One region of the Paenibacillus sp. IHBB 3054 genome, then DNA from elsewhere that is predicted to be linked to it. Evidence: riboswitches for the same ligand, from Rfam matches in the RefSeq annotation. Region 1 holds a riboswitch; each other region holds the start of a gene.
The links. Region 1 has a riboswitch for cyclic di-AMP ahead of ACQ76X_RS18685 (hypothetical protein). Riboswitches for the same ligand answer to the same signal wherever they lie in the genome.
Positions count from the first base shown of each region.

Region 1 (7,523 bases):
GGCAGGAGCCGCTGGGTTCCTTTAAGGTAATGGATGAAGAGGGCAAAGTGTATCCGGCCACGCTTGAAGATCTGGGTGTCCATTTCGGATACGAGCTTCCCAAGGACCGTTTCCGTCAGCCTTATATGGCCCGGAAAGTCAGGGTTACTTTCCCAGCAACAGAGGTTGCCGCTCTGGGATACCGCACGTATGCACTGGTTGCCGGAGTGCCGGATACGGCTGCTGCCGTACTTGATGCCGTTAAGGTGCAAGGCAATACTATGGAGAACGCCAAGCTGAGTGTTGCTGTTGCTGACAACGGTACAGTCACGGTTACAGACAAAGCGTCAGGTGCTGTATACGCAGGACTTAACGCTTATGAGAATACCGGTGATATCGGCAATGAATATGTATACCGCCAGCCGGAAGGTGAAGCGGCGCTCACTACTGAAGGCTTGCAGGCTGAGATTACATGGGTTGAGCAATCCCCATACCGTGCTGTGGTGGAGACAGTTCTGCGCTGGGAGATTCCGGCCAGCGCCGATGAAACCTTCCTCACGGAGAAGCGCGAAATGGTTCCATTCACAGAACGCCAAGCCAAACGTGCTGCGCAGATGGTTCCGCTTGTACTGACTACGCGTTATACGCTTGAAGCCGGCAGCGGAATGCTTCAGGTCAGAACAAGCTTCGATAATCTTGCCAAAGACCATAGGCTGAGAGCGTTGTTCCCAACGGGCCTTGATAGTGATCATCATTATGCAGATTCGGTCTTTGAAGTGGCCAGACGCAGCAACAAACCTGCTACGGAATGGGTGAATCCAAGCAATGCCCAGCATCAGCAGGTATTCGCCAGTGTTGCTGATGGAGTGAACGGACTTGCGATCGCCAATAAAGGCTTGAACGAATATGAGGTGCTGCTGGACGGGAAGAACACGATAGCAGTTACGCTGCTGCGCTCATCCTCCGAACTAGGTGACTGGGGCGTGTTTGAAACGCCGGAGGCACAGTGCTTGGGTGCGCAGAGTGTAGAATATGCGATCATTCCTTATACAGGTGATGGTGCAGTATCCGGTGCATACGCACAGGCATACCAGTATCAGATTCCGTGGACCGTCGTCCAGACACAAGGTCCTGCCAGCAGAGTTGCCGCGGTGTCCAGTAACGGGCAGAACCCTGATAGAGTAACACTGCCGGTATCCGGACAGTGGCTAAGCTGGAATTCTAACGCTTCACCGCTAACCTTCTCTACATTAAAGTTTGCGGAGGAGACTGGTGATCTTGTTGTCCGCTGGTATAATCTTGGTGCAGAAGCGACAGAACTTAAGGCTCATCCTTCATTTGAAGCTGTGGCTGCATATGAGAGTGATGTTCTGGAACGCCGCGGCACCAAACTTGACGCAGATGATCAGAAAGTGGATGGCTACAAAATAATTACTCAGGTTTACCAATTAGAGAAGAAATAAAAAGTAGATTCGGAATGATTAAAAGAATAAAAACACCTCCAAGAGAATGGTCCTTTTTCGTAAATAATGACCTTGGAGGTGTTTTTGTATTAGAGTGTGTCTTCAAACTGGAAGAGCTCTGAGGAGGCAGGGGTTTAGTATTGAAAGTAGGGTCCCTAAAAGCCTGCAGCGGGTTCGTTTACTCGTAAAGGACTCAGGAGACGCTATGGAGAGTAAAACCCCTGTTTATTCTCTTTTGCGGACCCAGACGACCTTATCTGCTCTGCATTCTATCTAAAAACGGCCATCAGGGGGGAATAACTGCGCTGGAGTCCGTTTTCCTACTGTAACGGGCTAAAAGCCCCAAATAAGTGCAACTCGGTCCGTTCGCACTCAGAGCCAGGAATACACTTTCCGGACGCACACACGCCTTCGGAAGAAGAGCGAATTCTCTGAAACACCGAAACGTAAGCCTCCACCAAAAAAACTACCTAGTGGCGAAATGCCTTTCTCCGCGTGTGGTCAGAAAATAGTACTGTACCCATGATTCCTTAGGGCATACAGCAGCAGGTTTTGGCGGGGAAGCGGTTTGAAGACACGCCCTAATGAAAGTGTGAATTATCCTATTGTTGGACAATGCGTGTCCTGATCCTGTAAACGTACATTTTTTATGGAAATAAGAGTAAAGGAAATGTGAATAAGTGGATAATGATCAATTGAATTATAAATAATACGTTGCGCGTTAAGAGAATGAATCAGGATCTTGTCCGACAAACACCCAGTATATCAAGGGTTTATTTGGAGATTTGAGTTGCGAAAATTGAGTGAGTTATTAATGGGATTTTATTGGTGTTTTTGACACGACTTCAGTTCAGAGCCAAACTGGATCAGTGGAGGTTTATGGTGTATGTTATTTAATAAGGAGTGGTAATCTTGAAAAAAAACAATCAAATCCCCGCGATGCTCGCAGCTTCAATTCTGCTGATTCTGCTCAGCAGCATGCTTAAGCCGGAGGGCTCTACTCTGCTGGGTGTGCTGCAGACGTTAATGCTCGGAGTGGGCTTGCTGGGCTGCTGTACAGCGGCCTGGAGATTCGCCAAAGGCGGCAAGGGCAAGAGCTGAGTATAAATAGAAAAGGCCGCGGCACTATGCTGCGGCTTTTTCGTGCGCTTCGACAAGTTGCCCATTACATCAGCGGAGATAAGAGAGGGGTCCACAGTGGTTCTTTAATCTATGTGAGCAGCTATACAACAAATAAGTTTGCTTCAGGCCGCAACGTTTCCAACCGGCACATTTGCTCGCGCACATGTCTCAGCCGGGTTTTCAGCACAGGCACGCTTTGCTCAAGAATGGTGCTGATTGCCGGCAGGGGCAGCAGCATTCCGTACCATAACACCTGCACAATCTGATCCTCCCAGGCTAATCCATTGGAAACAAAGAGGCTGCACTCCTCCGCAGCCCGGGAGCACTGCTGAATGCACTCCCGGTAGGCAACCAGAGAGAAAGGCTGCGGGATGAAATCATCATGAAGGTACCGGGTATAAAGCTCAGTGAAGGTCTTCATCGCAGTCTTTTCCGCAACGGCACCCTCTCCCAGCAGCAGACTGGTGAGTGCATAAATATTTCCGGTGTTCTTTTGGACATATTCCGCAAACTCGCTGGCAGCTGTCCATTCCGGGGATAATGGGTCTGGCATGTCTTCACGTTCCTTCCTGAATAAGAAGTTATAAGATGGAGAAATAAGCGATGGATCTGTCCATTAGCTCGGCTATGTCCGGTTCCTGCCAGCTGCCTTTATGCAGCAGGGAACTTGAAGGTTTATAGTACATCCGTCTGAAGGGGGGCGTACCGCCGGCCCCAGCTGTACGGGAATAGGGGACCATCTGCAGATGTGACGTGACGACCTTGCCTTGCAGCTTGGCTTTTAAATCCAGCAGGGCCGTTTGCACGATTTCTTGCTGACCCGGCTCCCACTGCGCACCTAGCTGCTGTACAATTTCGATGGCTTCTTCCAGCCTGTGATTGCGTATACTTCTCAGGAAGCTGCTCCATTTAATGACGTCAAAATGATCGCCTTCCGCAGACAGTATCCCCGCTCCCCAGCTGCACCCAGCCTTGCACGTAAGCTTCAGCACACCATACCGGCACTTGCCGGATGACTCCGTGGCATGATGGAATGGCCAGGGGGCATCGAATACAAACACTTCTATACGTAACAGCCTGCGCTGGTTCATTTCGTTTTCCCTCCTACCCATTTATAAGCTGCAGACTCCGCACAAAAAACCGCAGCAGAGGAGGACCTCTGCTGCGGTTTTGGTACAGGCTTAAATACACCTGGCGCAAAAACGTGGCGGATCAAGGTTCTCTCTAGTCGCTTACGGGGTTAGCTGTCGGATTCGGACGGTGAGAGTCGCCCTACCTAATGAGACCACAGTCTCCTTCGGATTCACCCCAAGAAAGATTCTTATCTTCCAGTTAAGGCCCTGCGGGCCTGATGGTTCCCCCGTTTCCCGCATTGCGGGAATTCAGCGTTCATATCGCATTTCATGCATTGGATTCAAACCGAATCATACCTTTTCGCATGAGCTTTGTAAAAAGAAAAAAACATTCTTCTGAGCCGATTTTCAGGGGATTCTGGCAAAAGAAACGATAAGAAGTGCTAAAAGGGTGTTTATCAACGCTTTTCGGCTTTTTATCTCGTGCATACGACTGCTTTTGAATTAGGGTGATCAGAGCACAAAAGGCAATTTGCTCAACATCGGGTGAATAAAATCACAACGCTGAATGCTTTTTCGCAAATCGTTGATAAGCCGAGTAAATAAGAGGAATGATGAGATTGAGGCTTAAGTAAGCGCTACCTGATCTGGATTGGGTTTACTAAATGCATTATTTTGGCAGGTTTGGCGGTTTACAAGGTAGTGATTGCCAGAGTATGATTACTTCTGTTTACTACACAATCGAATACGCAGTCCGCTTAATTTCCGTTATGGAAAGCGGGGGAACCAACAATCGGCAGCCGATGTGAGAGTCGGAGCCGGTTATGGGGTGAATCCTGTGAAAGTGCGAGAGAATGCTCGCATGGATACAGGTAGGGCGACTCTCACTGCCCGAATCCGACAGCTAACCTCGTAAGCGTATTAGAGAGGATGAGCACAATGTGACCGCTAATTGGACCACAGAGGGAATTCCTTTGTGGTTTTTTGCTGTGTTCGTACGGGCAAATGAAAGGAAGTCCTAAGCCGGAGGAGAGGAAGATATGGCGAATTCGGAAGAATATGTACTCATTAACGCTCCGACTAAAGCGGGGGAGCATTTTATCAAAATCTTAAAGTTTAGAGGCTACAAGATCGCAGGAATCGCCAACAATGCGGCGGAGAAGCGGCGTCTGGAGGAGCTGGGAATCGAGGTCAATCTTGTGGTGGATACACATCATCAGAATACATGGTTCCGCCCCTCTTTTCCGGTAGGCAGAGTATTTCTGTTCGAGAGCAGTGTGACCTTATGCTGCCGGTATATCCAGATGTGCCGGACCTGGACGACAAAGCCAATATACGTAATTACGACTTCGATGAATCCCAGACTGGTCTATAAAGGACTTGGAGCGGATTCCGTCATCTATTCCCACAGCGGAAATGTCTCTTTTCTGGCGGATGTCTCAACGAATCCAGGATAAGGCCAAATAAAAGGGCAAATAAAAGGCATCCCCTGGACAGAGGTCCAAGGAGATGCCTTTTTCAAAATATAAGCATTTATATGCCTCACGCTATGAATTATTCAGCGGTTGCTCCAATAAGCTCCTTAAGTTCGGAAACGTTGAAGCCTTTGACTGCGCGGCCTTCGTACACAGTAACAGGCACACCCATGAAGCCCAGCTTCTCGACTTCTTCCTGATACACTGTACTTGTCATAACATCACGCACCTCGAAGCTAACGTCTTGCTCGGTCAGCCACTGTTTCACTTGATTACAGTCGCTGCATCCTGTGGTGGAATAGACAATTACCGGCTGGCTCATTGGCTCACAGCTGCCTTGATGGCATCCCGGGTGATTTTCCAATGGGAGGTGTTCCAACGGACTTCGCCGTCTTCCAACAGGAAGATCTGCGGAGATTCATGCTTGATCCCGAAATCTTCGGCAATCTGATTGGATAGCGGACGGTCTTCAATCACATGGACAATGGCAGCAGGAGTCTCGGAGCCTTGCGTATAGGCTGTGAATTCCTCGTTGGCCTTGGCGCTGATCGGGCAGGTAGTGCTATGCTTGAAAAGCAGTTTTTTACCTGGTTGCGCAACATATTGCTGCAGTTCTTCCAGAGTATGAAGTTGTTGGATAGACATCGGTATCTCACCTTCCTATAAGTACTTGTAACTACGATTGTAACATAGTTCAAAATTAAATCAAAAGGAAGTTAGAGCACCCCTTTCAGCGGAATTACAGTCCCATGAAGGACGTTGAAAAAACGTGACTGCCATGCTAATGTGAGAGAGGTGCTGCGTGTATCCTGAAGAATCGTAAAGGGTGTGTCCATAATCATGAAAAGGGTTGCTTTTGTTACCGGTGCTGACCGTGGTTTAGGTTTTTTTCTGGCAAGCTGGCTTCTAGAGAACAAATATTCCGTATTTGCCGGTCAGTATATGAAGGAGTCGGAATCGCTGGACGCACTGAAAAAGCAGTACCCGGACCGATTAACTCTGATCCCGCTGGATATCGGCGACCGTGAGAGTGTCAAGCAAGCGGCACGTAGCATTTCGGGCAGTACCGCTCATGTTGATATGATTATCAATAATGCCGGTATTATTCATAGAGCTGATGATGCCACGATGCTTGTTGATATGGACGATGAAGCCATGGCTCACATTTATAATGTAAACACGCTTGGTTCTTTGAGGGTCAGTAATGAATTGATGGGCCTGTTGATGCAGAGCAAGCAGAAATTGATTGTTAATATCTCCTCAGAAGCCGGAAGCATTGGCCGGAACAAACGGATTAATATGTACGGATACTGTATGTCCAAAGCGGCGCTTAATATGCAGTCCTCCCTGTTGCACAACCATTTGAAGGTGATGGGCGGGCAGGTTATGGTCTTTCACCCCGGCTGGCTGCAGTCCTATATGAATGGTGAGAAGGCTCTGGAGGCACCTATTCCTCCTGAAGAGTCGGCGCGCAAGATTATGAATATCGTGCAGGAGCACAAGAAGTATATGGGTGAGGAGCCGGCTTATCTCGACCTGGACGGCAATGCCTGGCCCTGGTAACTATACACTAAGAGAAGCAGGAAGAGAGGCGGGAAGAACATGTCTGAATGGAAAGCACTTGCACTTGGCAGCTACAGTGAGGTGAAATACCATCCTTTTGCCGGTGTGGATCATGAGATTAAGCACATTCTGTCACCTGATCTGCAGGTGGAGGCTTCCGAAGATTACAGTCTCCTGAACAAAGACAACCTTGAGGGATTGAAGCTGCTTATCGCCTATACCGAATTTTCCGATCAGACAATAGCCCCGGAGCAAAGTGCCGCTTTGCTGTCTTATGTAGCGGGGGGCGGAGGTCTGCTCGTTGTACATAACGGAATCTCCCTGCAGCGGAATCAGGAGCTGGGCGCCATGCTGGGCGCACATTTCACCCATCATCCGGAATACACCTCCCTGCATATGAAAATACCGGCACACGGGCATCCCATTATGCAGGGGATTAGCGAGTTCGTCATCGAGGACGAGCCGTACTACTTTGAAATGCACCCTTATTTTGAGACAACTGTGCTGGCAGAGTACCTTCATGAAGGGGCCATGCGTCAGGCAGCCTGGTGCCATGAGTTCGGACTTGGCCGTGTAGTTTATCTGATGCCGGGGCATCATTTGCCTTCCTTCTCGGTAGAGCCGTTCCGCCAAATGATCCGCCGAGGCGGAATGTGGGCAGCCGGGCTGCTGTAACCTCCTGCATTGAATTGTTTTCGCACACCATAACAGCTGTATGTTCCCCAAGAGGGGCATGCAGCTGTTTTTTTTGATGTATGAATGTTCCAGCTTCGGTCAAAATAGGGTTACGAATAAAAAGGGGGACGCATGGAATGTGGAAGATGCTATGGGATCTTGTGCCCGGCTGG
Region 1 covers NZ_JBOFBG010000017.1:25,917-33,439, forward strand. The annotation lists gene ACQ76X_RS18665 (alpha-mannosidase) at 1-1,442, shown strand, start outside; gene ACQ76X_RS18670 (hypothetical protein) at 2,355-2,543, shown strand; gene ACQ76X_RS18675 (hypothetical protein) at 2,665-3,117, opposite strand; gene ACQ76X_RS18680 (hypothetical protein) at 3,146-3,655, opposite strand; cyclic di-AMP (ydaO/yuaA leader) riboswitch at 3,780-3,962, opposite strand; cyclic di-AMP (ydaO/yuaA leader) riboswitch at 4,383-4,571, shown strand; gene ACQ76X_RS18685 (hypothetical protein) at 4,678-5,094, shown strand; gene ACQ76X_RS18690 (glutaredoxin family protein) at 5,192-5,434, opposite strand; gene ytxJ (bacillithiol system redox-active protein YtxJ) at 5,431-5,757, opposite strand; gene ACQ76X_RS18700 (SDR family NAD(P)-dependent oxidoreductase) at 5,953-6,675, shown strand; gene ACQ76X_RS18705 (ThuA domain-containing protein) at 6,715-7,350, shown strand; gene ACQ76X_RS18710 (spore germination protein) at 7,488-7,523, shown strand, end outside.

Region 2 (7,523 bases), on a different contig from region 1:
ACGGCTACCCATACAACCCAGACCTGTCTGCCTGCCGGCACATCCTCGCGGTTCATGGAGAACTTAATCCCCTTCTCTACCTTACTCTTGGCATGCATGGCACCGATATCGATAACTGCTTCACCGCCGTCAATAATAACGGGCGATACATTGTTCAAATCAATGGAGCCTGCGCCGAAGCCTTTATGTTTGCTCTTGGCATTCACAATATTTAAGGCAATCTGTTTCTTGCCCTCCGGTTGTATGTTATCCACAAGTGCACATCCTTCCCTTTCACTAATAATTTAATTTTAGCTAATAATGCGGCGAATGCAAACATATACATCCCGTAGATGCTTGTCACGGGAGGAATCACAGTATGAAGCCACTGTCATTAAGGTACGTTATCGTCTTTGCGGCCCTGTCCGCCCTCACCCTGCTGGGAGTGGGAATAGGGGGCCTTTCAGGGTATGGTGCAGAGCACAGCCCTGCCGTTCTAACTGCTGCTGTTCAAAAAGAGGCCAAGTCCCCCGCTGCCCTGCCTAAGCCCAAAGCCGTGCAGCCCGTTCTTCCCGAGAGCACTCCCCTTCCGGTCTCGGAGGCGTTAAGCCAGCGGGTAGTGGAGTATCATATCGACGTGCAGCTGCTGCCGGACACCACCTCTCTAAGAGCCTCAGAGACGGTGACCTGGACTCACCCGGGCCTAAAACCGGTACAAGAACTCTACTTTCATCTCTATCCAAACGCATTTGCTTCTGAAGACACAACGTTTATGAAAGAATCTGGAGGCGAACTCCGGGGTGATGCCATGCCAGCGAACGGATTTGGCAGTATGACCCTGACCGACCTCCGGACTACGGAGGGAGTCTCGCTCATGCAGCGGCTGCAATACGTGCAGCCTGATGATGGCAATGTCAATGACAAGACACTCGTAAAGGTGCATCTCCCGCAACCGGTTAACGGAGGGGAGAGTGTTACGCTTAAAGTCCAGTTTGAAGTTAAGCTGCCCAAAATATTCGCCCGCATGGGTTCCGCCGGCAATTTCGTGATGGCCGGGCAATGGTTTCCCAAACTGAGCGTCTATGAACCTGCCGGTACCCGGGGTGTACAAGAGGAAGGCTGGAATCTGCACCAATATCACGGGACATCCGAATTTTACAGCGATTTCGGTATCTACAATGTAACCATCTCCGTCCCCCCCAATTATATCGTTGGCGCAAGCGGGTTCCCGGTCAAGAGCGCCAAGCTGAAGCAGGATCAGAAGGTGTACCAATTTTATGCGGATGATGTGCATGACTTCGCCTGGGCTGCTTCCCCGGACTTTGTGGTGGCCGAGGAGGCCTTCTCTACAGACCGTGTACCGGGTGTGAGAATCAAGCTTTATCTGGACCCGCTGCATAAACATCTGCAGGAGCGTTATTTCCAGGCAGCGAAGGCCGCCCTGACCAACTTCAGCAAATGGTACGGACCTTATCCTTACTCTACATTATCCATCGTCGTACCTCCCAAAGAGGGCAACGGCGCCGGCGGGATGGAATATCCCACGCTGGTTACTGCTTTTGGCGCGGCCGAGGCTTCTCCAGGCACCTCTTTGGAGCGCACCGTCATTCATGAGATCGGCCATCAATATTTCTACGGGATGCTGGCCAGCAATGAATTCGAGGAGGCCTGGCTGGACGAAAGCTTCACTTCCTACGCCGAAGACAGGCTGATGGAGCAGGAGTATGGGGTATCATCCAATCATGTCCTGCAGGCCAGCCTGGTGACATCCTCCCAGCCGCTTGACCTGGAAACCTGGAAATACACTCCTGCCGATTCCTATGCCCGGAATGTGTACATCCGCGGCAAGCTGGTGCTGAAGGATATCGAACAGCAGGTTGGAACCAAGACGATGGATGCCATAATGGCAGCCTATACCCGTAAGTTCCGCTTCCGGCATCCTTCTACCGCCGACTTCCAGAAAATCGTGGAGAAGGTGACCAAAAAATCCTGGCAAGCCTACTTCGACCAATATGTATACAGCGGCGGTTCTCCGGATTTTTCCATTGATCATATTAAAACCTCTGACCCTAAAAAAGAGGGCGGCGATGACAATGCCCGTTACGAAAGTTCAGTAGCGGTCAGCAATAAAGGAAATCAGTATGGTGACGTCCTCATAAAGTTCACCTTCCTGGATGGCTATACCGTCCAGCAATTTTGGAATGGGAAAGAGAAGGAAACCACCTTTCAGCTAGCCTACAAAGCGCCTCTTTTGTCCGCAGAGATTGATCCGGAGCACTCCATTCTGCTGGAGAGTAAGCATCTCAACAATTTTAGACTGGCGGAGCTGGAGCGAAAGACGCTCTCCCGCTGGACACTTAGTGCAACGAAGCTGCTTGAAACCCTGCTCGGAACTCTTGTCTGGTGAGGTGAAGGATTGTGAAAAGATCGATAACCCGCGGCTGGTACAGCATGAAAGAGCAATTTTATATTCTGATCCTGCTTTTTATCTATCGGCTGCTTTGGGGCTATTTCCTGTACAGATTCGTCAGGTCAGCCCTCATCCCGGTGCTGCTCCGTTATCCCGATACACACGCCGGCGGCAGCGGAATAGGCAGATTGCTGTATTATATCGAAGGACAGACTGCACTGGGCACAGATCCCGGGGTGCTGCGCTGGCTCTGGCTGCTGCTGGCCCTGTCAGCGCTACGGCTGCTATGCTCCCCCTTTATCCGTGCAGGGCTGCTGCATGAGCTGCACCAGGAGCGCAAAGGGGAGCGGGGAATGTTCTTTTTTCCCGGAATGAAGCTTCACGGACTCCCCGTACTGCTGTTCAGTCTAGCCGAATGGCTTCTGGCCGCAGCGCCGCTGTATTGGCTTCTCCCCAAAATGTACGGGCTTCTCCTCAGCGGTATTCTCGATTATACCCTGCTGCTGCGACTGGTTCCTTATGTTCTGGCCTGGCTCCTGTACTTCTACCTGATCCGCATTCTGCTGCTGTACATGCAGTTTGGCTACACCGGAGGAACAGGCATGTTCTCTTCCTTGCTGGTTGGCCTGAGGGTAATCCTCCCTTCCACCTGTATATCTGCACTGTTCGGCGCCGGCGGACTGCTCCTGCTGCTGCTCTCCGGAGTGACCGCACTCTTCTGTCCAGGTCTGCCCGCACTGCTGTTCCGGCAATTTTCACCGCTTCCCTCAACGCTGTTCAAAATGTGGAGCATAGCGGGGCAGTACCACCTTTGGTGCAGCAAAACATTTCCACAATAATTACGCCAGTCCCTTGGCATAATAGAAGAGTCACTGCCCCAGATAAAGGGCGGGACTCTTCTTTTGGTTACAACGTGATTTAGGGTATTTGCAAAACTGTAAATCCTCTGGTACAATGATGCCTGTACCAGTAGTAACAACTTTGTAATCTTTTGAAACTAATTTGAAGCAAATGAATGTGCCTTTAAGCATTTAACCTTGTCGATACGTCACTGTTTCGGTGCATAAAACGCCAAATTCCCGGCACCGGGAAGTGGGGGAACCATATTTTGGGTGAATTGATCTCGCTTTAGAGGGGTCATAGGGGAACCTTCTACCGAATCCTTAAGCTAACCTCGCAGGCCTTGGAAGGAGTACATCTTTTGAGAAGTCATAATTTTAAGAAGAAATGCACCGCAGCAGCATTAGGGCTGGTGATGGTGCTCACACTTGGAGCAGGGAGCGCTTTCGCCGACTCCAGAATGGATACTGTTATTACAAAAACACTGGGAACGACGTATAAAACCGGAGGCATAAGCACTGCCGGCTTTGATTGTTCTGGATTCACCAAATATGTATTTAAGAATGTTGGCCTTACCTTGCCCCGCACTTCCAAAGCACAATTCAGCGTTGGAACCGCCGTATCACGGAATAACCTCCGTTCCGGCGACCTGGTATTCTTCAATACCCTTGGCAATGGAGTCTCCCATGTCGGCATTTATGTCGGCAACGGAAAATTCGCCCAATCCTCTTCATCCCGTGGTGTAACTATCAGTTCAATGAGTCAATCCTACTGGGCCAACCGCTACGTTGGAGCCAAACGAGTAATGAGCACAACAGCTTACAAAGCTATCGCTTACGATTGACATCCCTCAGGCATTTCATCCTCCAATAAATAATTGTAACTTATAGAAATCCGGAAACTGATTATTGCCGTAATCATTTCCGGGTTTTTCCTTTTTATCTTCCTTATTCTACCTTTAACACGTATTTGAGGTCTGTGAAACACCTTTTTACTAAAAATCCCAACAAATCTAAGATAAAGCTTACTCAGCGCGTAAAGATAAGACCTTAAAAGCAAAAATAACTCTTAAAAAGTGCAAATATTATGCATTAATATGTTTTAAGTGATTGCCAAGTGGCGAAGTCTTTGTTACAATTATCGCAGTGAGTTTTTAGTAACATTTTTGTAATTATTCGATCGGGTTTTACAAAGGTTTTGTCATGTATTGGTTAACAAGCTAATCCTAATCAACAGTCGTGCCGAGTTCCCTAACCATTAGGGAAACGGGGGAACCGATTTTGGGTGAATTGACCTCCTATTCACAGAGGGGTCATAGGGGACCTTCAACCGAACCCTTAAGCTAACCTCGTAGGCATTTGGAAGGGGTATTCACTTTTGAAGAAGAAGCTAGCAGCAGCAGTACTAAGCTTTTCCATTATGCTTACCATCGGAGCAGGAAGCGCTTTCGCGGATTCCAAAATGGATAAAGTCATCGACAAGGCCATCGGAAGTAAATACGTATCCGGCGGTGTATCGACCAACGGCTTTGATTGCTCCGGATTTACAATGTACGTTTTTGATAAGATCGGTATCAATCTGCCACACCAATCCGGTTCCCAATACCAAATGGGTACTGCCATTTCCCGGGACGATCTGAGAGCGGGAGATCTTGTATTTTATAATACAAGCGGTAAAGGTGTATCCCATGTCGGCGTTTATGTCGGTGAGGGCAAATTCGCACATGCTTCATCCTCCCGTGGTGTAACCATCAGCACGATGAGTGACAGCTACTACGTCAACCGCTACGTTGGCGCCAAACGGATCATGAGTACAGATGCTTACCAATCCGTTACTTCTGATTCCCAAGACAATGATGATGTACAATAAGTTGTCGTAAAATGGGCTCTCTTCCATGATTTTTGCCGAAATCTGGAGGGGGCCTGTTTTTTTTGTCTATAAAATTACTTACCCCTCTCAATATCCGCAAAACATAAATCTCCCCAAATTTCCTCCATTTCATAAAATATTTCAGAAAATTTCTGAGTCGAATCAGGCCAGTTATGGATATAATTAGGTATAGCTAGTGCTGTTGCTCCCCATGAAAGGAGGTCGTTGGCCTTATGATTAGCTCCCCCGTTACATTCCATGTGGTTCCCATGGAGATCAGTCATGCCGAAGACATCGCCGCATGGAATTACAAAACGCCTTATAATATTTACGAATGGATGCCTTGGTCCCAAATGGAGGCGCTTGGCATTGAATTTGGCGATCCAGAGCTACGCAGAGACCAGTATGTTTCCGTGGTCAACGAGCAAGGCATCCTTTGCGGCTTTGCGCAGTTGTTTCCGATGGAGGGTGTGGTCAGGCTGGGTATTGGAATGCGCCCCGAACTTTGCGGACACGGTCTTGGCCACATTTTCATGGAAGCCATCGTTCAGGCCGCACTGAAGCGTTATCCCGAGCGGGAGATTGATTTGGAAGTATTGACCTGGAACCAGCGGGCGATCCGAACATACCAAAAATGCGGCTTCACGATCACGGATACTTATGAACGCCTTACTCCAACCGGAAATAAGCCATTTTATTGCATGGTCTATGATAAACAACATAACGTTCCATTAAATTGAAAATTTTAGTGTTGAAATCGTCCACTTTTTTGACACAAATGCTATGATAACGCTTCACCATCCTATATAATGTAGGAAGCAGCTTACATGGAGGGGACGGATGAAGATGCAGAAATGGATCATGGGCGGTTTGTTTTTCGCAGCCTGTGCCTTTGCGGTAGTGCTCTTGTTCACATTACCCGGCAAAGCAGAGGTCGCCGAAGAAAATAACCCGACGATGCCGCAAGTCACACTGGATGCCGCAAGCGCCGAAGCGATTGTACAGGCAAGCTGCATTACCTGCCACGGTGATCAGCTACAGGGCGGTCTAGGCCCTAGTCTGCAGCAGGAAGGCGGCCAGCATAACGCAGAAGAAATCTACACCATTGTTACGAAGGGACGCGGCCAAATGCCGTCTTTCAAGGATAAGCTCGCTCCCGAAGAGATTGCGAATGTCGCCATGTGGCTTGCAGAGAAGAAATAAACCTGACCTCAAAAATACAGAATGCCCGTACAAAGGATATTCAGAGCATCCTTGCACGGGCATTTTTTATATCCATTCCTATGATAGGTCGGTTTCTCCTGCGCCTAACGCGTTTTATCGAAAGCTTCGTTAAATTCATGCGCCTGGCGGAACTCTAGCGCGGCAAGCCCGCTCTCTTCTTTTGCGGACAAGCGCAGAATCACCGTTTTGTAATCAATTGTGATATGCGGATGATGATCGAAGGCTTCCGAGATCGCAGCCACCTCATCCACAAAGGCGATACCCTTCATATATTCATTAAACATATATTTGCGCACCATCATATTCGGCTCCAGCTTCCAGCCCTCCAGCTTACTTACCTGCTCACGCAGCTCTTCCTCCGTAAAATGCAATTTGTTTCCTCCCTTACTAAGTTAGCCGTAAAGTCCGTACAGCCCAGCTCCCCATATCCTTTAAACAAAACATCCCTCAGCTTCGGTAAAGTCCAAGGGATGCGCCAGGATGAAGGCTTTTTTTCGGTTTAATGTATTCTAAGATCCCGGCAAATAGTACTCGGCATCTTCAATTTTACCACGGGCCGCAGACAGGGGGCAAACCGGCCTCCCGTTACTCTGCTGTTCTGCTGCTCTAAACGAGTACAACCGAGGCCAAATCCTCTTCGCCCAGCAAAATATTGATACGGTGCGTCTCCTTGTCATAGATAACCACACCACTGCCTACCTGAATAACAGGCTCGTTGCCCAGCGCGTAGAATAGATCCTCTGCGAGCGCTTCCCATACCTCCAGCTTGGATTCCTGCGGCAGTTCCTGCCATTCATCCGGCTCCATCTCAAAAAACACATACCCATCAGAAATACGTCCGACTGCTTCCGTCAAATCACTAAGAATCTCGCTGTAATCTCTGCCATGTTTCACACCCACGTGTATCACTCCGTTTTCTTCACAGATGAATAATAACTTACCTTATCATTATAGCCGAAAAAATGACTTCACAAAAAACGGAATGCTGACGATAAATAAGAATATACGTGATTTGGTTACGTGCAGGGTGTCCCGCCGCTGTTCAAGGATGAAATATGCGGTCTGAACGGATCACTTCTTAATTCTCATGGACGAGGTGCATAAATGGAAATTTCAACATTACTAGGCTTAGTATTTGGTCTCATCGCAGTTGTCTGGGGAATGATGCTCAAACATGCCCCGCTTACCAGCTTGGAAAATC
Region 2 covers NZ_JBOFBG010000052.1:15,632-23,154, reverse strand. The annotation lists gene ACQ76X_RS32600 (YwhD family protein) at 1-254, opposite strand, end outside; gene ACQ76X_RS32595 (M1 family metallopeptidase) at 359-2,386, shown strand; gene ACQ76X_RS32590 (hypothetical protein) at 2,398-3,228, shown strand; cyclic di-AMP (ydaO/yuaA leader) riboswitch at 3,449-3,587, shown strand; gene ACQ76X_RS32585 (C40 family peptidase) at 3,645-4,073, shown strand; cyclic di-AMP (ydaO/yuaA leader) riboswitch at 4,459-4,601, shown strand; gene ACQ76X_RS32580 (C40 family peptidase) at 4,607-5,098, shown strand; gene ACQ76X_RS32575 (GNAT family N-acetyltransferase) at 5,332-5,838, shown strand; gene ACQ76X_RS32570 (c-type cytochrome) at 5,945-6,301, shown strand; gene ACQ76X_RS32565 (4a-hydroxytetrahydrobiopterin dehydratase) at 6,406-6,693, opposite strand; gene ACQ76X_RS32560 (hypothetical protein) at 6,929-7,222, opposite strand; gene motA (flagellar motor stator protein MotA) at 7,427-7,523, shown strand, end outside.
Region 2: it holds a riboswitch for cyclic di-AMP, as region 1 does, so the genes downstream of both, ACQ76X_RS32580 (C40 family peptidase) here and ACQ76X_RS18685 (hypothetical protein) in region 1, are expected to answer to the same signal.

Region 3 (7,523 bases), on a different contig from region 1:
AGGGCGGTTAAGCCGATTTTCCGCATAAGAGCGATGCCGGAGGTGGCCGCCCGGGAATCAAAGCATAAACGTGTAGCGACGGAAGGGACTTTCAAGGTATAGGGCAGGATCTGCTGATCGGAAAAAGGGAAAAGGTAAGTCTTGCGCGTTCCCGGCGTACCTCCGAAATTCACCTGCTTGCGTTCCGTGAAGCTTCTTGCGGCAACCTTGCGTCCTTGCTCCACACGCTCAAAGGCAGAACCGAGACTATCAACCGTCCATTCCAGGGCAGCTTGGCCGTGACTGTCGCCCAGACCCAGCATGATGGAGATGTCGATGCGCTCACGTGTATCCAGTTCATTCACCGCTTTGAGGGATAGCAGATTGGTTAAGCCGGGGGCAAGCCCCACGCTTAGAACAGCTGTACCCTTGAGCCCGGCTGCTGTGTCTCCCAGGCTCTGAAGCAGCCGGAAGTATTCCCCATTTGCCGACACATCGACATAATGGGTTCCGCTGCGCAGACAAGCCTCCGCAAACGAGGTATCCTGCTGATCCAGGCACATGACCACCAGCTTGGTCCGCTTCAGAAGTTCTCCATCTATCGCTTCTCCCACACTAAGCCGCAGCGGCTTCACTTTGCCGTCTGTCGTCCTGCAGAATTGTTCCGCACGTTCCAGGCTTCGTCCCGCCGCATATACCACTCCAGGATGCTGTTCTCCCAGAAGCCGGCAAATTTCTGCGCCGACATGGCCATACCCGCCGACAACCACTATATCTGTTTTCATTTCGCAACCTCTTTTCCGTGCTTCACAGCGAACCAGCCATCAATCAGATAGGAGCTGAAAAAGCGGGTGACGCCGGAGAACCCGCTGCTTGACAGCAACGCTAGAAGTTCATGTTCCGGAATGGGGAAGGAAGTTTCACCGATGGAATGCTCGAACCATTCGCATTCCTGCCCGGAAATCCCGCCTGCCAGCATGTGGTTTTTCCAGGCATTTAGCGGCAAGGACCCGGGGATAGAACGGACGTCCCCGCTTAAGGTTGCCACAACCAGTATCGCTCCCTCCTGAAGCCGGCTATGGATTTCTTCCAGCATCCGCTGCTTCTGTCGGGTTTCCTTGACAAAGTGAAGCACCAGCATGCATGTGGCGGCGTCAAACAGCTTGTTCTTGTCCAGTTCATCAACCGTGCTTTGCTGGAGAGTGATTTCAGCGGCCAGCTCCGTGCGCTGCATCCGCTGCCGGGCAAGCTCAAGCATTGCCGTTGACAGATCAATGCCAGTGAGCCGCCAGTGCTCATGCTGAGCGCCGAGGGTTATCAATTCTTGTCCGCCTCCGGCCCCGACAATCAGCAGGTCTGCCGGAGTTTCACCGCCGAGTTGTGCACTCAGCAATTGCTCCATGATGTCATAGAGCAGTGGATACCCCGGTATTTTTGCAGCGATTGTTGTCTCGTAATGCTGAACATCGGGATGCTCCCAGTCTCTGGCATGATGTAAATGTTTCTCTTGCATGATATCTGCTCCTGTCTCTATAGCTTGAATGTGAGTTCTCCTGATATATAATAAGAATTATTACTGATTATCAGGATTAAACACGGAATAGGCTATCCCACATATGTGGGATTTGGAAAGGACATCAGGATGAGCGAGGTTCTAAAAGGCTTGAGGATGCTGGAAATCAACCGGCAGGAGATGAGAATGACATCGCCGCAATACAGGGAGGCGGTAATCTCCAAGCTGCGGCAGTACATTCCGTTTACCGCTGCCTGCTGCACTACCGTGGACCCGCATACGCTGCTGTCCACCGGGGCGATCACAGAGCAGGGTCTTGAGGATCTGCACCCGCAGCTGTTTGAATATGAATATCTGCATGAGGATTATATGAAATATGAGCAGTTGGCCGCTGAGGCAGTGCCGGTCGCCTGTTTAAGCGGTGTAACGGAAGGGCAGCCCGAGCGGAGTGAACGTTACCGAAACGTACTCCAGCCTGCGGGCCTGGGAGACGAGCTCCGGGCTGCGCTGGTTGAAGGCGGTGGCTGCTGGGGGTTCTTAACCTTGTTCCGGTCACAGCACGAACCTCCTTTTCAGGAGCGGGAGTGTGCGGTGATCGCATCTGTTGTTCCGTTGATTGCCGGCGCACTCCGCAGCTATGCCTCTGAGCCCCCTCTGGGACGGATGGATACCGCACCGGAGGACAGTGGAATCATGATTCTGACGGACCAGCTGCTTCCGGTCAGCGCGAATAGTGCGGCCCAATATTGGATGAACCGTCTGCAGCAGCTGGAACGGTTGGATCACGGAGTTCTTCCCCGGCCGGTCAACGCCGTATGCCTGCGGGCACTTGGCGAGAATACGGAACCAGGAGGGTTACCTTCGAAGGCGAAATTATGCCTGCGTGTCGAGGATGGGGCATACTTGACAGTTACGGCCAGCAGGCTTGAAGGAAGCGGCGGGAAGACGGAGCTGGCCGTTGCCTTTGTCTATGCCAAGTCCTCGGAGATCTTCCGGCTGCTGGCCGATGCCTGCCAGCTGACCGCCAGGGAGAAGCAGCTGGCCGAAATGCTCTCCCGCGGATTATCTACCAAGGAGCTGGCGGAGTCGCTGCATATTTCTGCGTACACCGTACAGGATCACCTGAAATCGATCTTCTCAAAGACTGGCGTATCCAGCCGGAGAGCGCTCATCAGCAAGCTGTTCTCACAGGGGATGGAATAAACCGGTAAGCACGCTAAACAGTCCCGATGCTGATACAAGGGGACTGTGCTGGCTTTTATAGGAGCTGCGGGATCTGGGAAGTGGAAGCAGGATGGGTCCAGTGCTTCTCGCTGCCGGGAAGATCATCGAACCATTCCGCATCCGGTGGACATTCCAGGATCATAAATTTGCCGTACTCCTGCGCTCTGGACTGATGGTATTTCAGATAGGCCTTGCCGTCTTCAATCGCCAGTATCTCGATTTTACCGGAGGAGTGGCTCATGGATAGACGGACTCTTTTACCCAGACCTGAGGTTCTGGCCTTGGCTTCCTCAACAATGTTGTAGACACGCTCCAGCGGCAGAACGAACTCGCGGTTGCCGGCAATGGGCCGGTTCACGAAGAAATAATAGGGAGTGACTCCGGCCCAGGACAGCCGGTCGAGCAGTTCTCCGAGTACCGCCGGATCATCGTTGATGCCTTTCAGCACCGGCGTTTGATTAACCACGATTGCCCCAGCATGATGGAGTGCTCTGAATGCTTGTTTGGCTTCGGGCGTTATTTCTCTGGGATGATTAATATGCGCCATGACGTAAATGCGTTTGTCCTCCGATGAATAGGTACGGATTAGTTCCAGCAGTTCTTCGTCCTGATAAATGCGCATGGGATTAAATACGGGGATTTTGGAGCCCAGCCGGATAATCTTCACATGGTCAATGGATCTCAGACTTTCGATGATGAAGCGCAGCTTGGAGGTAGAGAGAATCAGGCTGTCTCCGCCGGTAAGCAGCACATTATTGATCTCTGGATGATTCCTGATGTATTCCAAGCCCGGAGCCACATCGGTTTGTGCTTCCTTCACATCATTGCGGAACAGGCGCTTGCGGAAGCAGTAGCGGCAGTAAGCTCCACACACCTCGGAGACAATCAGAAGGGCCGTTGTTCTGTATTTGTGCTGACATCCCGGTACTACATAATTCATTCCCTCATCGGATGCATCCCAGCAGCCGTACTCCGCAAGTTCACCTTCACTTGGAATGACGAGCCTGCGGATCGGATCACCCGGGTCGTCCCAGTCGATGAGCGACAGATAATAGTCATTGACCCGAAAGGCAAATTTGTCGGTGATCTCCTTCAGCTTTTCTTTCTCCGTTTCAGACAGCATGGCAACCTTGTTGATATCCGTTATGTACCTTACCTTTTGCACTTGCATCTCTCCTTGGTCTCATAGTGTGAGAAGAAAGGGAGCCTTGAGGTCGATAGCCAAACTGCTGCCAGCAGGGTCATGAGAATACAAAAAAGAGACCCTTAGCAAGGGTCTCTGGTTATGAATATACCTAAAAAAGCAGACCCATCCACTACTGACGAGGTTAGCTGACGGACTCGGGTAAGATGGTACCCTACATTCTGTGAATGATTCGCCCCAAAAGACTGGTTCCCCCGCTTTCCTGCCCAAAGGCTGGAAATTAAGCGTAGATAAAGTATAACCCGGAAAGTTTTGAAAAGTCAAAGCTAAACTTGCCCGCGGCAAGGCATACGGGACCAAGCCAAAATCAGCAGAGTAGAAAATTTTTTTGTTGTGGGATTGCCGGTCTTCTTGAAACGCATCATACGCAGAGTCCCGGGTGCAAGGCATAGAAAGGCGAAATCCCTTGTACAGAAAGGTTTTTTTTGTTTTTTTGGTGCAAACAGGAGCGAACGGGAAAGCGTTTTTTTTAGGCTTGTCCCGGTTTCGTTTTTGTACAATTGTAACCGTCCTCATATGATGGAAGATAAGCTGCCTCGGTTGACGCGGCCAGAAAACCTTTGTTATGGTTTTTACAGACAGACGCCAGCCGGAAGCATTTTTGGAGGCAAATTGCACACTTTTGTGTGAGCTTAGCTTACCGGACTACTGCGAGGGAGATGGTTGATTTGATCAAAGGGATTATATTTGATTTTGACGGAACAATTATCGACACGGAAACGGCTTGGTTTACTGCTTTTAGAGAAGCCTATGGAGAGCATGGGGTAGACCTGTCGCTGGAACAGTATTCTGTCTGCATAGGCACCAGTGATAACAGCTTTGACCCCTACGAATATTTGATGACTGACCTTAAGCTGCCTATTGACCGGAGGGCATTCAGAACAGCGGTCCAGCAGAGGCATAGCAAGCTGATGGAGCTCGAACAGATGCGGCCGGGAATTCAGCAATATCTGGATGCTGCCAAGGACGCCGGACTGCGGATTGGCCTTGCTTCCAGCTCCTCTATGGACTGGGTGGAACGGCATTTGGAGCTGCTGGGCATACGCGATTATTTCGAGAGCATCCGCACCTCCGATCATGTGGAGAAGGTGAAGCCTGATCCGGAGTTGTATAACCAGGTCATGTCCTCTCTTGACATTAAACCACATGAGGCAGTCGCTATCGAGGATTCGCCAAACGGCGCAAGAGCTGCAGCTGCGGCCGGAATGTTCTGTGTGGTGATCCCGAATGCCATTACCCGCTTTCTTGAATTTGATATGCCGCATCATCAGACCGAAAGTCTGAGTCTTCTGGACTTCGATCACGTAATTTCCCGGAGCTGCTTCGAAATCTCTGGTGTGCAGGTATAAAACACTACAGTGTACTAATTTCTGCGTATAACAACTATAATTCGTGAAATTATAAAGAGTTGAAATTACTTAAGGGGGACACCGATTTGAGAGCCGTACATTTTGGAGCGGGCAATATTGGCCGGGGATTTATCGGTCCAGTGCTGTCAGACTCCGGTTATGAGGTTTGTTTTGTCGGAAGAAATAAGCTGAGAATCGCTCAGCTGCAGGAACGGGGGCGCTATCCCGTTACCCTTGCCAATGATGAGCGGGACCGCTTTATTGTGGAGAATGTAACCGCCCTTCATCTGAAGGATCAGGAACAGGTGGCCCAAGCTGTAGCAGAGGCTGAGATCGTGACGACAGCGGTCGGGCTAACAGCGCTGAAAGACATTGCCGGAGCCATCGCGCAGGGTATCGAGAACAGGCTAAACAGCAACGCCTATCCGAAGCCGCTTCATATTATTGCCTGTGAGAATGGCGTGGGGAGCAGCCAAAAGCTTAAAAATCTGGTCTACCGCCATTTAAAGCAGCCTTTAAAGGGGCGTGCAGACCGCTGTGTCGCCTTCCCCGATGTTATGGTGGATCGCATCGTTCCAGTACAGACGCATAAAGATCCGCTGGAAATCGTAGTGGAGCCGTTCAGTGAATGGGTCATTCCCCGCAGCGAATTAATCGCTGATTATACGGAAATCAAAGGCGTCCATTATGTAGACTCCCTCGATTCCTATCTTGAACGGAAGCTGTTTACGGTGAATACCGGGCATTGCAGCGCAGCGTATTTTGGTTACCTGGAGGGCTGCTCCAGCATTCAGGAGGCGATGTCCGACCCCGGAATTAGGGACCGTGTCCGCGGAGTACTGCAGGAGACCGGCGCGCTGCTGGTCCATTTATATGGTTTTGATCCTGCGGCGCACGACAGATATATCAATAAGATCATGGACCGGTTCATCAACCCGAACTTCAACGATAAAATATCGCGCGTAGCCCGTTCCCCGCTTCGCAAGCTTTCGCCAAATGACCGGTTGCTCCGGCCTGCCATGCTTGCCCATGAGCTTGGTCTAGAGACCTCGTATCTGGTGTCAGCCATTACTTCCGCACTTCTCTTCGACGACCCTAATGATCAGGAAGCCGTGCTTCTCCAGGAAGAAATTCGGACTGCCGGTTTAAGCGCAGTGCTTGCCTCCCGGTTAGGGGTTCCGGCCGAACATCCGCTTCACGGCGAAATCCTCAAGACATACCGGAGAGCCTGCTTGAGACATCCTCATCTGGCCAGCAGCGGCTTTGAATCCATGGTGCAAATTCTTCGCAGTTAAGCTGTCCGAAAATTCGCATATCAACGATAGTCCGAGTCATAATGCTTATGCCGGCCTGCCGTTTTAATAAGCAAAGATGGCTTTTGCAGCAATCCCGCATGTGAAAAAAAGGACGATATCCCGGGGCCATTCGACCGCTGGATATCGTCCTTTTGAAGACGGCGAAGCCGTTTCCACTTGTGGCAGCAGAGGATTCAGGAAGAGGGCTTGCTGAGTGTAGCAGAGCTAAGCCGATAAATCTGGTCTTCCAGAACCATACTTGCCTTGCCCAAAAATTGCGTAATGAGTTCAAGCTCTTCTGCCGTATACGAGGAAGCAAGGTTCAGCATTTCCGAGTGAAGCTTGAGGTAGGTGCTGCTTACCTCTTCTTTATTCTCATACAACGGGACAATAATCACTTTGCGGCGGTCATTGGGATCATTTTGCCTGCGGACATACCCGCTTTTTTCAAGCCGGTCAATTAATGCGGTAACGCTGCCGGTGGTCAGCCCGGTCAGTTTGGCCAGTTCCCCGGCCGTAATGGGACCTTTCTCGCGCAGGATGTCTATGGATAAAAAATCATTATTGTATAACCCGAGGGAAGCGGCTACGTTTTGCTGATAGATTACCGTTCGGGTTCCCAGTCCACGCATGAGTAGGGTGAGTTGTTCCTGCAGCTCCGTAGGTTGATCTTGTTCATGACTTGACATAAGACAACCCTCCTTCTGGAATGTTAATATCTCGATGGGCTAGATATTACAATCTTAAAATATTTGATGGCATGTAATAAATTAATTTTATTCTATCGAAACCGTTGATATTTTGCAAAACAAGTTCAAAATAGTGTGGACCACAGTGATTGGAACAACGGTCCGGTCGCGGACCATTCGCACCAAGTGCTCATGCCTATCCTGTTCACCAAACGAGGGTGTTCTTAGCAGCTATTTCATAACCGCTGAGAACACCCTTTTTGTTGACGA
Region 3 covers NZ_JBOFBG010000007.1:146,478-154,000, forward strand. The annotation lists gene ACQ76X_RS11030 (saccharopine dehydrogenase family protein) at 1-764, opposite strand, end outside; gene ACQ76X_RS11035 (class I SAM-dependent methyltransferase) at 761-1,492, opposite strand; gene ACQ76X_RS11040 (helix-turn-helix transcriptional regulator) at 1,622-2,695, shown strand; gene ACQ76X_RS11045 (KamA family radical SAM protein) at 2,751-3,887, opposite strand; cyclic di-AMP (ydaO/yuaA leader) riboswitch at 4,019-4,157, opposite strand; gene ACQ76X_RS11050 (HAD family hydrolase) at 4,589-5,269, shown strand; gene ACQ76X_RS11055 (mannitol-1-phosphate 5-dehydrogenase) at 5,356-6,564, shown strand; gene ACQ76X_RS11060 (MarR family winged helix-turn-helix transcriptional regulator) at 6,759-7,253, opposite strand.
Region 3: it holds a riboswitch for cyclic di-AMP, as region 1 does, so the genes downstream of both, ACQ76X_RS11045 (KamA family radical SAM protein) here and ACQ76X_RS18685 (hypothetical protein) in region 1, are expected to answer to the same signal.

Region 4 (7,523 bases), on a different contig from region 1:
AAGGACGGTTCCCCTTTTTTATGACCGTTTTTCAGCACAAAAGCGGTTAAGACTTCCGGGCAGCCTGCTCGGCAAGCTGAATGGCCCTCTTCACCATATTCCCTGCATCCTGGGCCCGGATTCCACCCCAGCCGTCCCGCTCTACCGTTTCGTAGAATCCAAGCTCCTTGGCCAATTCCGTCTTCAGTTCCTCCGACATCATGCCTCGTTTTCTGCGGCTCATTAGCGGAATTCCTCCTTAGGGTAGTAGATGATAAGCTTATTGCTCCTTTAGTATGCTGTACCGGGGCAATGATCATTCAACCCACGAAGAAACCGTCCACACCGTTGTTATATATAAAAAACAAAAAACAGCCCCCATAGGAGACTGTCTGTAACACTTAAGCCTTAATATACATAATCCGCATTTGCCCATCGTCTTCGCAGACTGTGATCTCCACAGACTCCGTAAGAATATCGGCATAGCTATAGGAGACACGCTTGAAGGTTTGCTGCTCCTGATCCAGTTTGACAATAAATACAGAAGGGTACGTTTCTTCCAGGACACCGGTGCGTTCAACGGTCTTACGACGTCCACCGTTTGCACGCAACGTGATCTTATGACCGACGTGAGCTTCGAGACTGCGTTTAATTTCTAACAGCGCGTTATTAGCCATTACCTGACGACCACCTCTTTCCTTGTCCATTATACAACTTTTCACAAACATTGTCAAAGCAAATAAATAATTATAGATGATGCCAAAATAGTTGTCAACGGAATTTTTTTGGAACGAAAGGGTGCCGACCGAGGTGCCTTGTTATCGGTAATAATATACCGGAGGCTGTCGCCGCTTATACGGCTTCCACAACAAAAAAAGGAAAAGAAAAGCGTTATGCTTATCCTTTCCTTTTTTTATTCCTGCCATTCTGGAAAATTATTGCGTACGGCCTTTCCGGGCCCACGATACTATATCGCCGACGGGGTAACTTTCAGCGCGGAAAGATTCTGCAGGCGAGGCATTCCGATCCGGAAGCTGCCGCGTGTCTCTATCCCGCCCATTCCCTGGTTGCCGCTGATGGTATGATTCAGTACATCGCCTAGACTCACAGTGTCACGGATCGAGGTAAAAGAGGCTTTGGCCGCTATATAGACCGGATCCAGCGCATGAATCAGGATTCTCCCCGGCGAACTGGCAAAATTGGCCCCCGCCCCCAGCAGTGCCTCAAAATGCGACTGACAGGCTCCCGCCACAATAGTCAGGGCATCAAAATTCCGTTCATATTCCCTTGCAACCCCAATAGCTGCCACAAAGTTCTGCGAATTTTTGTAGCTGCTGAGACTGTAGAGATCATAAGTATGCGGCTGTTTCAGCACCCCGTCGTGGCCAGTAATAACTACGATATCCGGACGCACACGGGGCAGAAGCCGGTATAACGTCTCCGCCATTTTGGACTCATGAACATGATGTCCTTCTGCGGGAATCCGCAGCTGTTCATACAAGCTAAGACTTTTGTTCAAATAAAGCGCATCGCCGTCCAAATGCAGCACTTTTCCCGGCACCTCGAAATAAGCCGCCTCCTTGGGGGATTGCGGCCAGCCTCCGGCAACAGTCTCTCCGCTGCGCTGGCTCTGTTCCTGACGGTCCTTACGCAACCTTGTCAATGATTCCTTCGCTTTGATCTGTGCCTGCTGTCCCCGTTCTGTAATACGGGTAGGCGGCACTTGAACCAAGTCGTCCAGGGGAGCATCCGCCAACAGGCGGAATTCTGTGCCTTTGATTACGGCTCCACTCTGCACGATGTTCTCCACCCGGAAAGTTACATCTCCACCATAAGATTTGCGAACGACCAAGTCTCCTAAATTCATGACAACACCACCTCTACCCCCATCGTATGGGCAAAGGTCATGGTTGGTTCTTAAACAGCCACATTTTCAAAAGATAAAGCGCGATGTTTCACGCTACATACTCTAGGCGATTCCTGCCGCCAGCAGCACAGCGCTAAGCCGGGCGTACTCCGCAATACTCAGCGTCTCCCCGCGGCGGGTTGGTTCTATGCCAGCCTCAGCCAGCAGCGCCTCCAGGCGCTCACGGCCTTCTCCCGGGAAGAAGCGGGCCTTGAGATTGTTCGCTATTGTCTTGCGCCGCTGGGTGAAGGAAGCCTGGACCACTTCAAAGAAATGCTTCTCATCAGCCACATCAACCGGAGGACGTTCTCTGACCTTCAGCCGGATTACAGCAGATTCCACATTCGGCTGCGGGATGAAGACCGTACGCGGCACAATACAGACCAGCTCAGGCTCACTGTAGTACTGCACGGCTATGCTGAGGCTTCCATATTCTTTGCCGCCCGGAGAGGCCGCCATACGCTCAGCAACCTCCTTCTGGATCATTACCACGATATTATCCAGCGGAAGTTTCTCCTCCAGCAGTTTCATCAGTATAGGGGTTGTCACATAATACGGCAGGTTGGCAACCACACTTACTTTGTCGACGGTTGCAAAATCCTCTGTGAACAGTTCCTGCAAGTTTACCTTCAGCACATCATCATTGCGGATTTTGACATGCGGGTATGGAGACAATACATCCCGAAGAATTGGGATCAGTCTGCGGTCGATCTCTACAGCAGTCACCGCACCCGCAGCCATGGCCAGCCGTTCAGTAAGCGCTCCGATACCCGGACCAATCTCCAGGGCGCCCGCAGAGTCGGTTAATTCTGCTGCGTCCACAATTTTATCAAGGATATTCTGGTCGATCAGAAAGTTCTGTCCCAGGCTTTTTTTGAACGAAAAACCGTAGCGCTGAATAATTTCTTTGGTCCGTACTGGCGATGAGATCTTGTTATTGCCACTCATGAAGTAATGCCTCCCTGATCAATTTGTGCGAGAGCTCCGGAGAATTCTTCCCGCGTGATGCCAAACATAGCCAGCCGCTTGTACAGCTGTTTGCCGTTGCAATACCCGATGCCGAGCACGTTGCCCAGCGCCATCCTGCGCTCAGCCGCTCTCGGATGCACCAGCATGCCAGCCGCCATAAGATCCTCCAGCCCAATTAGGGCAGGGGCCCCTTCAAAGGAGGTATGTACATGCTGCAGCGCATGACGGATCGCTTCCGGTGATGCATTCTCAACACCGATATCCCCTTTGCGTGTAGCATCCTTCTCCGGGATGAATGCATGCTTGCAGCCTGGCACCTTGGAGGAGACAATCTTGCGGATGCGTTCGCCGGCATGATCGGGATCCGTAAGGATGATCACGCCTCTGCGTTCCATTGCTAGGGCTATCTTGGTGATAACCTTGCGGTCTACCGCTGAACCGCCAGTCTCTATCGTATCGGCCTCCACCGCCCGCTTGACGGCAACCGTATCACTCTTGCCTTCCACCACAATTAATTCCTTAATCATACACGTTGCTCCTTCCTGTAAAACACAAAAAGAAGAGGATTCGCTCCCCTTCTTTTTGGCTAAAGAATGTATAAGTGATGAGCGGCAGCCCGTTCTGTCAGTGCTACCCTCACTATAGCTTATAAACCGTTAATTTGCAAAAACGGACCACGTTAATTCAGCTCCGGCTTCACTGGACCGATCACATAAATGGTCCGGGACTTGCGGCCGAAATTACGGGCATGGCTCAGTGAATCGTAATAAACATCCAACTTGTTGCCTTTGATGGCACCGCCGGTATCCTCTGCTCGGCGAAACCCTAATCCCTCAATGTACACCCACCAGCCGATAGGAATTACATTCGGGTCCACAGCTATTGTCCGGCCTTCTGTTACACGTGTGCCAGAAGCCGTGCGGGTCCCAATGCCTGGTTCTTCTGAAGAATAGGCTGTCATCGACACATTTTTGATCATCTTCTTGTATTGGAAATCTACGCCTGCCTTGTGCACGACGTTACTGCTTTTTGCGGAAACTTTGGTTGTTTTGGATGCCGTACTTTTTTTGGAAGTTGTCACAGCAGCTACAACGGGCTTTGGCAGGGGTTTCGTACCAACATAAACAATTTTATGTTTGGTAACCGTCTGTACTTCCTTGCCAATCATGCGCATAGAGACCAGTTCTCCATCTTGGTAGACCTTCTCGATATGCTGGACCATGACGCCTGGTGCGCCTAACTGTGCCACTTTTACGGTTCCCTTGTTCAGGGAAGGATCTGAGGTCTTAATGACCTGGAATGGCAAATTTTGCTTCCGCTCTACAACCTGCTTGTTGATGCGGACAATTTTAATTCCCATGCCAGCCGATACTGTGGTGTCAAGCGAAGGATATATCTTGTCATTGCTCTCCAGGCTTAAACCCAGTTTGCTAATGGCGTCACCGATAGTGTCTTCGGTGGTGTACAGCGTTTTTGTTGCTCCATCCGCAGTGAGACTAAACTTCTGCGCACGATTGATCACGACACGGTCGCCGTCCTGTATCTCATCACTAAGGCCAATAGATAATTCATCATGCGGCTGCAGCGAAATTTGTTCCTTAGCCAGCACATCACTGAGCAGCGCTTCGCGCGTTTCCAGCGTCTGTGCTTTCCCGTCTATTACTAAAAATATCTCTTTCTTGCTCTGACCGTGTACGTACAGCAGAATGAGCAGCGCGATAACGATTGATACCGCACCTGCAAGCGAAAGTAAGCGAGGATTCACTTGCTTCCACCGTAATGCGAAAGACCTGCTGGATGATTGCGAATCATGGGATACTTCTGGTTGGAATACGCCCACTCTCTCCATCCTCCTTACATAGCCCCGTCGTCAAGTTGTATATCAAGGTGACTGTATCATTGCTGACGAAACTAGGTTTGAGATTGCAACAGGATACGCCCGCATTGCTTCAGCGTTTCCTGCTCATGGATCGCCTGCCCGGCATAATTACTCCAGATACCTGTTATATAACAGTATGCTGGGAACATTCGCATTATTCAAAACAAAAAAAGCCCAAAAAAGAGTTCACAGAGGACTCTTTCGTGGCTTCTCCGGATGTCAGAATACGCGGGAATGTTTATGCACGAGGTTTCCTCTCTTACTTGCGCTTACGGGGTTAGCTGTCGGGTTCGGGCATAAGAGAGACGCCCTATCTTAGGTCACCCGCTCACGGCGGTTGCCCTCAAATTCACCCCAAAGACCACGTGAAGAAATCAAATAAATTCTGCGGCATTTCTGTGTTGTACTCTATGTACGGACATGCGGCAGGCATTATTGGTTCCCCCGTTCTCCATACGGAGACTCAGCGAGACGATCCATGATTCAGTGACTGTCACAGTAACAACAGCTCACTGCACTGAAAAGATGATATCCTGTTTTGATGCATGTTGTAAAGGACGATTCAACCACGTTTACGCAAAAAAATGATTAAAATATTGTAATATTCAGCCGTTTTTAAATTAAAAAAGTTTAATATATCGGCTATACTTCATTTTTCACCGCTTTTACTCCCGATTTCAGACAATCCCAAATCGTTCCAGTGCGTTCGCATACGTAATTTCCGCCAATTCCTGTAAATCAATCCCTTTTATTTCCGCAGCAGCCTCTGCTACTAATCTCACATGTGCGCTCTCATTTCGCTTGCCCCGGAAAGGGTGCGGTGTCAAATAAGGCGAGTCCGTTTCAATCAGCAGCCGGTCCAGCGGAGTCTGGGCCAGCACCTCTTTTGGCACTCTGGCATTCTTGAATGTAATCGGTCCGCCGAAGGACAGGTGAAAGCCTAAATCCAGGCACATTTTGGCTATTTCCCAGCTGCCGGAGAAGGAGTGCATCACCCCGCCTATTTCATCAGCCTTCTCTTCACGGAGAATCCGCACCACATCTTCATGAGCATCACGGTTATGAATGCAAATCGGCATTTTCAGCTCACGGGCTAGTCCGATTTGTTTGCGGAACACTTCATGCTGTACCTCTTTGGGAGAGGTATCCCAATAGTAATCCAACCCAATTTCTCCGATGGCGACTACTTTTTTATGACTGCACAGTGAGGCGATCCACTCGAGATCACCGTCCCTCATGTCAATGGCATCCTGCGGATGCCAGCCTACGGCTGCATAGATATAATCATAGGTTTCAGCAAGCTTCATGGTTGTTGGGATTGTTTCCCTGTTAAAGCCAATATTAATCATTTTGGTAACTCCTGCCTCGAGCGCATTGGCGATTACCTTTTCGCGGTCCTCGTCGAATTGTGGAGCATCCAGATGGGTGTGAGTGTCGAACAATTGCATGTTACATCCCCTTTTCTGTCATAATTTCTATGATGAATTCCAAGTATTTTTGGATTACTTTGCAAAGATTTCTGCGATTGAAGAAGGCAGCATTGGAAGGGCTTTCTGCAGCTTATCCTGTGGAAAATACAGGTGATAACGGCCGCGGTGAATTCCGCTGATGGAGCGTACGATATCTGAAACTTCAGAGATCTCCCTCAGTTTGTCATGGCGGTCAAGCAGCAGAATTTGCTTGCTGTCAAAGCCTTGTCCCGCACGAAACACATCATAGGGCAAATCTGTCGGAAAATCAATTTCCAGATCATAATCAGCATCTAGCCCTGCCACGGCAAAGCTGCGGCGTATTTCGTCAATCGTCTCGGAATCAAGGTTCTCCATCTCTACATATTTATACAGTTTACGATGAATAAACCGGCTGCACAAGTCGCTTAACAATTCATCCTTCTCCAAAGTCCACTGCATGAAGGCGGTCTGGATCATAGCTTCGTCCAGCAGCAGATATTGCTCCACCGTAACCTCTCCGCGGAACAAATCACCTAAAGGATCAATCATGAACCGGAATTCATAACCGCTCTGGTACAGCTCTTTGGCTCTGCGGAAAATTTGCCGCAAAATGATTTCAGAACTGCGTGTGACCGGGTGAAAATATACCTGCCAGTACATTTGATACCGCGACATTAAGTAATCCTCGATGGCGTGCATCCCTGACTCCTTAACCACTACCCTTCCATGGTACGGGCGCAGCATTCTTAGGATCCTGTCAATATCAATCGTCCCATAGTTTACTCCCGTGTAGTATGCATCGCGGAGCAGATAATCCATGCGGTCAGCATCCAGAGGCCCGGACACCAAATTGACTACAATTTCATGCTCATAAGTTTTGGAGATTACCGAAGCTACCTTGCCGGGAAAATCCTCTGCCACATCCCGCAGAATCGCGGTGATCTCCGTGTTCTCCAGAATGATCCGGCAGGTCCAATCTTCATGGTTCATTTCAAAGGCTTCTTCTATAGAATGGGAGAACGGGCCATGCCCCAAATCATGCAGCAGCGCTGCACATAGAGTGAGCAGGCTCTCCTCCGGCATCCAATCCTTATACCCGCTTCGCTCGAACTGCGAAATGATGCGGCGTGTAATTTCGTAGACACCAAGGGAATGTGAAAATCGGCTATGCTCTGCACCATGGAAGGTTAGATAGGAGGTGCCAAGCTGACGGATGCGCCGCAGACGCTGAAACTCCTTGGTATTGATCAATCGCCAGATAATTGTGTCCTGCACGTGAATATAGTTATGAACCGGATCTTTGAAAACCTTCTCTTCTGTCAGCGGTTGCTTCATGTGT
Region 4 covers NZ_JBOFBG010000043.1:44,159-51,681, forward strand. The annotation lists gene ACQ76X_RS30260 (small, acid-soluble spore protein, alpha/beta type) at 47-223, opposite strand; gene veg (biofilm formation stimulator Veg) at 381-656, opposite strand; gene yabG (sporulation peptidase YabG) at 947-1,846, opposite strand; gene rsmA (16S rRNA (adenine(1518)-N(6)/adenine(1519)-N(6))-dimethyltransferase RsmA) at 1,949-2,833, opposite strand; gene rnmV (ribonuclease M5) at 2,830-3,381, opposite strand; gene ACQ76X_RS30285 (ubiquitin-like domain-containing protein) at 3,534-4,694, opposite strand; cyclic di-AMP (ydaO/yuaA leader) riboswitch at 4,985-5,212, opposite strand; gene ACQ76X_RS30290 (TatD family hydrolase) at 5,411-6,181, opposite strand; gene ACQ76X_RS30295 (HD domain-containing protein) at 6,236-7,519, opposite strand.
Region 4: it holds a riboswitch for cyclic di-AMP, as region 1 does, so the genes downstream of both, ACQ76X_RS30285 (ubiquitin-like domain-containing protein) here and ACQ76X_RS18685 (hypothetical protein) in region 1, are expected to answer to the same signal.